Spartinivicinus poritis: one gene and its partner. The protein of the gene in region 1 interacts with the protein of each later gene in a pairwise test. Links are inferred from orthologs where the notes say so. Each region holds a gene or a part of one and is shown in the gene's direction. Other genes may lie near its edges.

Region 1 (4,572 bases):
GCTGAAATGATGTTACGTCATATGGGCTGGACGGAAGCAGCTGATTTAATCATCAAAGGGATGGAAGGTGCTATTTCCGCGAAAACCGTTACTTATGACTTTGAGCGTTTGATGGATGGTGCTAAGTTGCTGAAGTGCTCTGAGTTCGGTGATGCCATGATTGAGCATATGGGCTAATTAAAGCGCTTATTTGTTTGAACTGCCTGACAGTCAATTAATAACGATAAATTATTAATAGCGAACAATTAATAGACGGTTAGGTAGTCATTACAAAATTGTTTAAAAAATGTTGATGGTTAATTGTTGTACTTTAACTGTAGGGTAATAATCAGTAGAGAATTAGCGGTTGATTAATATTGAATAAATAGCAACCCATTCATACCAAAAAGGGCCTTAATTCCAAACGGTATTAAGACCCTTTTTGTTAGTTGCTGTAAACAGCAATTATTATTGTTGTTAGTTTGTTTTTGTTAGTCTTCTAATGCTGCTTCCTCTCGCTGGTTAAAAGTGGATACTTTCACACCTGGCTCTGAAACTGCTATCGAGCCTCCGGCATCCTGGGGTAAAGGAACAATATTAATGGCATGCAATCCCTTCGGGCCTTGAAGGATATCAAAGTTGACGGGTTGGCCTGCTTTTAAGGTTTTGTAACCATCCATCTCAATCGATGAGTAGTGCACAAACAGGTCTTCGTCACTGTCCTCTGGTAAAATAAACCCATACCCTTTGGCATTATTAAACCATTTCACTTTACCTGTTGGCATGCTTAATTCCCTCTGCGATAAACTCCTAATTGGAGTAGTTCCTACAACACTATGTCACCTTGTCCCTAGGCAACATAAACGAAAAAAACCATCAATGATGGTTTTAAAACTAGTGTTTAACAAGAGAAGACTTATGTCAAGTAGTTCAAAGCTGCAAAATTTCGATTAACAGAGTTATCATAATAAGAATTCCATAGAATAATTTTTCTTGTGAATAGGGTTGAGTATTAACGATGGGTAAATTAAAAGAACTTCGTCTAACATTAGATAGTGAGGATGGAACCGGCGATCTAGACGAGGACGGACAAGTTGTGGTGGCGCCGGCAAAGCCTGCTTTAAAACCACCCGCTATGTACAAAGTAGTACTCATCAATGATGATTACACCCCAATGGACTTCGTTGTTGAAGTACTACAGTTGTTTTTTAATATGAACTGGGAGAAAGCTACTCAGGTCATGCTAACAGTCCACACACAAGGGAAGGGGGTTTGTGGAGTGTTTACAAAAGATGTTGCTGAAACTAAAGCAGAGCAGGTGAATCAATATTCAAAAGAGAGCCAGCACCCTCTGTTGTGCAACATTGAGAAAGCTAATTAATCAGCGGAACCTAAGGTACCAACGATATGTTGAATAAAGACCTCGAAGTGACCTTGAACCATGCCTTCAAGGATGCTCGTGCCAAACGTCATGAGTTTATGACGGTGGAGCATCTACTGTTGGCGCTGCTGGATAACGATGCAGCAGCCAAGGTGTTGAAGGCTTGTGGTGCTGATATGGATCGCTTACGCAGGGACTTAACTGACTTCGTCGACTCAACCACGCCCTTAATTCCTAGTAATGAAGATGATCGAGAAACTCAGCCTACGCTGGGGTTTCAGCGGGTATTGCAACGAGCTGTATTTCATGTGCAAAGTTCGGGAAAAAAGGAAGTAACAGGCGCCAATGTATTGGTCGCCATTTTTAGTGAGCAAGAGAGTCAAGCGGTTTACTTCCTCAAACAACAAAATATCGCCAGGATAGATGTGGTTAATTTTATTGCTCATGGTATTTCCAAAGTATCAGGCGCAAGTAGTGACCAAGAGGAAATTGGTCATGAGCAAGGAGATGATGAGGCAGCAACAGAAACAGGCACTTCATCGAATCCACTAGAGAACTTTGCCACTAATCTGAATGAGCAGGCTAAAGCTGGTCGGATTGATCCTTTGGTGGGGAGAGATCAAGAGCTGGAGCGAGTAGCGCAAATTTTGACTCGTCGCCGTAAAAATAACCCATTATTAGTGGGTGAGGCGGGCGTTGGTAAAACAGCGATTGCTGAAGGGCTTGCCAAGCGTATTGTTGATGAAGAAGTCCCTGATATTTTATCAGATGCCACCATTTACTCATTAGACTTGGGTGCCTTGCTTGCAGGTACCAAGTATCGTGGTGATTTTGAAAAGCGGTTCAAGCAGTTGCTGGCAGAGCTTCGTAAAAAAGCCCATGCCATTTTATTTATTGATGAAATCCATACCATTATTGGTGCAGGGGCGGCATCAGGTGGAGTGATGGATGCCTCTAACTTACTGAAACCATTACTGACCTCTGGTGAGCTTCGCTGCATTGGCTCAACCACGTTTCAAGAGTTTCGCGGTATTTTTGAAAAAGATCGGGCATTGGCACGGCGCTTTCAAAAGGTCGATATTAATGAGCCTAATGTGGAGGATACTTTCCATATCCTCAAAGGGCTAAAACCAAAGTTCGAAGAGCACCACTGTATTAAATACACAGAAACTGCACTGCGGGCGGCTTCAGAGTTAGCTGATCGCTATATTAATGATCGGCATATGCCAGACAAAGCGATTGATGTCATTGATGAGGCTGGGGCTTATCAGCGCTTGCAGCCTGAAAATAAGCGGAAGAAAACCATTGGCGTTGGAGATATTGAGTCGATTGTTGCCAAAATTGCTCGGATTCCACCAAAAAATGTATCCGCTTCGGATAAGGAAATTTTAGAAAAACTCGAACGCAACTTGAAAATGGTGGTGTTTGGTCAGGATGAAGCCATTACCTCGTTGGCCACTGCGATCAAAATGTCTCGTGCTGGTTTAAAGGCACCAGAGCGTCCTGTAGGGGCTTTTCTATTTGCAGGGCCTACAGGTGTAGGTAAGACTGAAGTCAGTCGTCAGTTGGCTGAGGTGCTGGGTATTGAGCTAGTTCGATTCGATATGTCTGAGTATATGGAGCGGCATACCGTTTCACGGCTGATTGGTGCTCCACCCGGTTATGTTGGATACGACCAAGGTGGTCTATTAACTGAGGCGATCAACAAGCAGCCTCATTGTGTCTTATTAATGGATGAGATAGAAAAGGCCCATCCAGAGGTATTTAACTTACTATTGCAAGTGATGGATCATGGCACATTAACAGACAACAACGGTCGTAAAGCAGATTTTCGTAATGTGATTATTGTGATGACAACCAATGCTGGGGCTGAAACGGTTAGTCGAGCGTCCATTGGGTTTACTGAGCAAGATCACTCAACTGATGGAATGGAAGCGATTAAAAAGACGTTCTCGCCAGAATTTCGTAACCGCTTAGATGCTATTATCCAGTTTGGTAATTTAGACCCAGATGTGATCAAGCATGTGGTTGATAAGTTCTTAACGGAACTACAAACTCAACTTGATGACAAGAAAGTGTTGCTAGAGGTTGATGAGAGTGCTCGTGCCTGGTTGGCTCAGGAAGGCTATGACAAGCAAATGGGTGCGCGGCCAATGGCGCGGGTGATTCAAGAGAATCTGAAAAAACCATTGGCAGAAGAAATTCTGTTTGGGCAGCTAGCCAGTAACGGCGGTAAGGTTGTTGTCTCAGTTAAGGACGGTATGTTGGCATTGGATTATGAGGCAGCGTAAAAGCTGCCCTCGTAATCTGGCTCTGAAGCAGTGATCTGGACTTAGCAGATTGAATTAACGGGCACGGTAAGTAATACGACCTTTGCTTAAGTCGTAAGGGGTCAGCTCAACCCTCACTTTGTCGCCAGTTAAAATGCGAATGTAGTTTTTGCGCATTTTTCCAGAGATATGGGCAGTCACTACATGACCATTTTCAAGTTCTACACGAAACATGGTGTTTGGCAGAGTGTCAATCACAGTGCCTTCCATTTCAATAGAGTCTTCTTTTGCCATTCGGCTTAGCACCTCAATGCGTTGATTAGCTGAGAAGCTAACTTCAGTATAAATCAGCTAGCTTGATATAGTCTCAATATAAGCTAGCTGATTTATATCAAGATAGCTTCTGGTAAAACGGGCTGCATTCTGCCTGAAAACTAGTCTAGAAGTAAAGGCTATAAAGGTCTAGAAAACTAATTTTTTTATCATAAACACTTTAAATGCCTTTATTTATAGGAGACAGCACCCACTTCTTTATACTTTGGGCTAGCCCTTTATACTTTTGACTATAATCGTGGTGAAAATCGCAATAGATAATGAAGCTATAAATTATATTGCAACCGTTTTATAAAACAGTTAACCATTGATGATCCAGATAGATTTCTAATGGTCTGAATTCAGTTTTATAGCTCATTTTTTGGCACTCTTTGATCCAGTAGCCCAGATAAACATAGGGCAAACCCAAGGATTTGGCCAAGCGAATTTGTTGTAGGATACAGTAAGTACCTAAGCTGTGTTTGGTAAGACCGGGCTCAAAGAAGGTATAAATGGCGGATAAACCTTTGGCCAGCTCATCCATCACGGCAACAGCCACTAGCTTATCGTTTAAACGGCACTCCATAAACTTACAAAACGACCAATCGCCGACTAGAAAAGAGTTAAATT
Region 2 (4,926 bases), on another replicon or contig:
AGGCTGTAAACCAATAATTTGTACTGCTTGATTCTGCTCCTTTAAATAACGCGAGGTTCCCATTATAGTGCCAGTAGTTCCCATTGAGCTGATAAAGTGGGTGACTTCTCCTTGGGTTTGTTGCCATATTTCTGGGCCTGTTCCCAAATAATGTGCTAAAGGATTTGCTTTATTAGCAAATTGATTCAGCACTAAACCTTTACCTTCTCGCTCCATCTGTTCTGCCAAGTCACGTGCACCTTCCATCCCCTGCTCCTGACTGACACTAATTAGCTCTGCACCATAGGCCGACATTGCAGAGCGTCGCTCCTCACTCATATTGTCAGGCATAATTAACACCATTCGATAGCCTTTAATTGCAGCTGCCATCGCCAAAGCAATCCCTGTATTACCACTGGTTGCTTCAATAAGCGTATCACCCGGTTTAATGGCGCCCAGTCGCTCCGCTTCATTAATCATCATTAATGCAGGGCGGTCTTTGACTGAACCTGCTGGATTATTTCCCTCCAACTTAACAAGTACATTATTCGTAGTATTACCCGTCAACCGCTGTAATCGAACCAAAGGAGTATTACCAACCAATGACTCAATGGTGGGATAATTTACCGCCATGCTTTATCCTCATCTAGAATTTATAACTTCTCCGATAATAAGCTTTCAGCAGAAGAACTGTTAATATTGAAAAACTATAAAGTTACATCTGTTAAACATAAGCAACTAGTTTATTATACTAATTAGTCATACTTAGATGTATACCCAAAATGCAGGGTATGTTCAGCTCACTAAAGGTAAAATATCTATTATGCTAAAACAGCAAGGTATAAAAAGTCGTGTTTTGGCGCTTGCCTTGATTCCTACTATTAGTATTTCACTGATTTTAGGTACTTTCTTTACCTTAGCCCGTATCAACGACTTAGACGCTTTGCTGCTAGAGCGCAGTCAAACCACTATTCAACAACTGATTCCAATCACAGAACACACTTTATCATTAGATAATTTGAGTCTCATTCAAGAGATTGCCAGCTCTGCACTAGAAAAAAATGATGTCCGGTCTGTTAGCTTGTTTTCCCACACTAAAGTAGCTCTTGCCCATGCTGGTCCAAAAATTCAATTTAAGGACAGCCAGGAAAGCTACTTTCTAACCCGTCCTTTTCATACCTTAAACAAGCAGTCCTTACTGATCAGCACTCCCATTTATGCAAAACCTACTTTATCACCTGTTAACACTGAGACATCACTTAGTAGTGGGGGAGAAAAAGTCTTATTGGGATGGCTAATGGCTGAGTTTTCTCGAAGTAATACTGAAATTAAAAAATACCAAACCATCCTTGCCAGTGGCTTACTGATTCTTTCAGGGGTGCTAATTAACCTGTTTTTGGCATTAAAAATGGGTCACAACATAACAGGCCCACTGATGAAAATAATTAGTGCAGTCAATCACATGCGTGAAGGCAATTTAGATACTCGAATTAACACCAACACTGGTGGCGAGTTGCGGGCATTAGAAACCGGTATTAATGCTATGGTCGCATCACTCCAACGTGGCCAATTGGAAATGCAACAAAATATTGAACAATCAACCAAAGACCTTCAAGAAACCCTTGAAACGATTGAAATTCAGAATATTGAGCTGGATATGGCTCGTAAAGAAGCACTAGAAGCCAGCCGCATTAAATCTGAATTTCTGGCAAACATGAGTCATGAAATTAGAACGCCATTGAATGGTATTATTGGTTTTACTAACTTGCTTCTGCGTTCCAAACTGAATGAACGACAATTTGAGTACCTCAGTACAATCCAAAAGTCATCAGAAGGTTTATTATCAATCATTAATGATGTTCTCGATTTTTCAAAAATTGAAGCTGGCAAGTTAGAACTGGAAAGTATCCCTATCAATTTAAGAGAGAGTGTTGAAGAGGTATTAACTATTTTAGCCCCCAGTGCTCATGATAAGTCTCTGGAACTCATTCCTCTCATTTACTCTGACACACCTATTCACCTAATGGGAGACCCCCTACGGTTAAAACAAATTCTTACCAACCTGGTCAGCAATGCAATCAAGTTTACTAATGATGGCTCTATTGTTGTAAGAGCCATGCTTGAAGATGAAAAAGATAACCTTGTAACAATTAAAATCAGTGTTACCGATACGGGCATAGGGCTTTCTAACAAGCAGCAAAAGGAGTTATTTAAAGCTTTTTCTCAAGCCGATACCTCTACTACTCGAAATATTGGCGGTACTGGGCTTGGTCTGGTTATCTCCAAGCGACTTGCACAACAAATGTCGGGAGAGGTTGGGGTAGAAAGTGAGTTAGGTAAAGGCTCTACGTTTTGGTTTACTTTAACTGTACCCAAAGCCAATGAGCCTACCTTAAAAGAGCACTTCCCTGCTTTTTCCAATACCCATGTACTGATAATGGAACACCATGACCTCGCCAGACAAGCGATTGTTCATTTGCTTTCTGAGTATGACTTAAATGTTGATAGCTGCGCTAATGAGTCTTGTTTAGAAGAAAAACCCCAAGAGGCCAAAACCCAGGGAAAAACCTATGATGTATTAGTGGTTAGCCATCACCCTGCTTATTTAGATTTAGAAAAAATAAGATCATTAATTAAAGCAGCCAATGAAAATAAACAGTACTTGGTAATTTTGGCTCATACCAATAAAGAAGAAGCAATTAATAACATATTAGACCAACACAATAATGCGCTTTGTATTGTTAAGCCGCTTTGTCACAACCGTCTATATCGAGCACTTTCTTATTTATTACTTGAGAAAAGTAAACTCCCTCAAGGTAATCAAAGTAATATTGCCCGGCGTATTAATCAAGCTATTACTCGCCAACCCCATATCCTGGCAGTAGATGACAACCCAGCTAACTTACGCCTGGTTACTGCACTGTTAGAAGACCTTGGTGCAAAAGTAACTGCGGTAGACTCAGGTACCAAGGCCATTATTAAAACTAAACAATACCACTTTGACCTTATTTTTATGGATGTGCAAATGCCACATATGGACGGCCTGGAAACAACCCGTAGAATCCGTGAAAGAGAACTGTCAGAGCGACGCATCCCTATTATTGCGCTAACTGCCCATGCCTTAGCAGAAGAAAAAAAACAGTTATTGTTGGCTGGTATGGATGACTACATGACCAAGCCTATTAATGAAAATCAATTGCAACATATCATAAAAAAATGGACAGGCTTACATGTAGCACCTATTAAAGGTACGGATTATCTGAATGATACAAGTCATGCTGAGCCTGAAACAAAAGTAGTAGACTTAACAGAAGGAATAAAGTTAGCCGGTGGAAAAGAAGACCTTGCCAACGATATGTTATCCATGCTGTTTGAAAATTTAAAAAATGAACAAGAACAAATAAGAGCATTATATCGAAATAAACAATGGCCAAGACTACTGGAAGTTGTCCATAAGCTACATGGCGCCACTCGTTATTGTGGTGTACCGCTATTGCGTAATGCTTGTAATAATATGGAAACCATATTAAAAGCTTCTGAAAAAAATAAAGAAGAAAGACGCAAAGTGGCAGGTGCTATGGAAGAACTAATTGAACAAATTGAGCAACTACTGGACTGGCAGCGAAGACATGAAGGTACCGAATAAACAAAGTTCTATTTTTGTTTAGAAAACAGCATTCTGCTCATTAGCGGCTTACCGCCTAAATGCAACGCTAATGCCATTCTGGCAATTCGCTTAGCTGTTACCTTTAGTGGCTTAGTCCACGCCTGCGGGATATCAAGCTGGTCACTACTGGATTGTATATCACCATATCCATTTAACCATGGCAAACTAGCTAAAGTCAGTAGATCAGTGCCAGAAAACAAATAAATATCAGCCCTCTTTGAATGAAGATACTGTTCCTGAATGCAAAACCCCTGGTCAGGTAGAAAGGCATAACTTGCCGTAGAGCTAATGTCATTACCATTAACATCATGCTCAAATGAAACAGCATAGCCCAGTTCTGCTAACAAACTAAACTCAAACTGGCGAAGATATACTTCAGTTTGTTGAGGATCCTGCTGTAAAAGTGTCAGGGCCTGTTGATAACAATTAAATAGTTGGGGTGATGCTTCTTCAGCAGGCAATAATCTTATTAGTAATTCATTCAAATAAAGGCCACAGTAAAGTAACTTACCCAGCAGTGAATAGCGTAAGCCACTTAGCTCAACAGCTTTACCTGTTTTTAATTCACCATTACCTTTCCAGGTTAACCAAAGTGACTGGAATGGCTGTAAAAAATGCCGAAAACTCGGTTGTTTTTTAGAGTTTTTACTAGTTTGGAAAACTATTCGCTGCAACCCTTGCTGCTTCGTGAATACAATAGCAATTGCTTTATTATCTTGAAAGGGACGGGTATGCAGTACATACCCATCATCAGAAACCGTCATAAAAAGCAGGCTTTAATCTGTTGTATAACCCAAACTATTCAGTGCACGCTCGTCATCAGACCAACCACTTTTCACCTTGACCCACAAGTTCAACATCACCTTATTATCAAACAATTTTTCCATGTCGACTCTAGCATCACGGCCAATGATTTTAATCTGCTCTCCTTTTTTACCTATAACAATGGCTTTTTGACCGGCTTTTTCTACCAATATTAAAGCACTAATTGTTATTAGCTTTGACTCGACTTGAAACTGTTCTATTTCCACCGTGATTTGATAGGGAACCTCATCCCCTAACTGTCGCATAATTTTTTCTCTAACGATCTCAGCGGCTAAAAATCGTGAGCTGCGATCAGTAATTTGGTCTTCATCATAGAAATGATGACTTTTAGGCAAATAATCACCAACCAATTGCTCTAAACGATCAACATTGAGCCCGGTTTCTGCTGAAACTGGAATAATATCAGCAAAGGTCATTTTTTCATTTAGTAGAGAAATATGGGGTAAAAGTGCTGA

What was found. The genes of interacting proteins can lie anywhere in the genome.
Region 2: the proteins of clpA (region 1) and ORQ98_RS00505 interact in binary tests that used the Escherichia coli proteins (3 or more experiments, as listed by UniProt). The link is inferred for Spartinivicinus poritis from one-to-one orthologs.

Annotation. Positions count from the first base shown.
Region 1 is NZ_JAPMOU010000005.1:164,867-169,438, forward strand. What follows is about bases 1,026-4,018. They hold clpA (ATP-dependent Clp protease ATP-binding subunit ClpA), read left to right. Parts: upstream 1,026-1,386; coding sequence 1,387-3,651; downstream 3,652-4,018. Other genes in these bases: clpS (ATP-dependent Clp protease adapter ClpS), read left to right, coding at 1,026-1,360; infA (translation initiation factor IF-1), read right to left, coding at 3,706-3,924. Outside these bases: icd (NADP-dependent isocitrate dehydrogenase), read left to right, coding at 1-177; cold shock domain-containing protein CspD, read right to left, coding at 471-764; more of clpS, read left to right, coding at 998-1,025; ORQ98_RS06320 (arginyltransferase), read right to left, coding at 4,253-4,572. UniProt on the Escherichia coli protein: ATP-dependent specificity component of the ClpAP protease. It directs the protease to specific substrates. It has unfoldase activity. The primary function of the ClpA-ClpP complex appears to be the degradation of unfolded or abnormal proteins.
Region 2 is NZ_JAPMOU010000001.1:109,318-114,243, forward strand. The notes cover bases 479-3,825. They hold ORQ98_RS00505 (response regulator), read left to right. Parts: upstream 479-802; coding sequence 803-3,625; downstream 3,626-3,825. Other genes in these bases: cysM (cysteine synthase CysM), read right to left, coding at 479-612; recO (DNA repair protein RecO), read right to left, coding at 3,634-3,825. In the rest of the region: more of cysM, read right to left, coding at 1-478; more of recO, read right to left, coding at 3,826-4,410; GTPase Era, read right to left, coding at 4,423-4,926. UniProt on the Escherichia coli protein: Member of the two-component regulatory system UvrY/BarA involved in the regulation of carbon metabolism via the CsrA/CsrB regulatory system. Phosphorylates UvrY, probably via a four-step phosphorelay.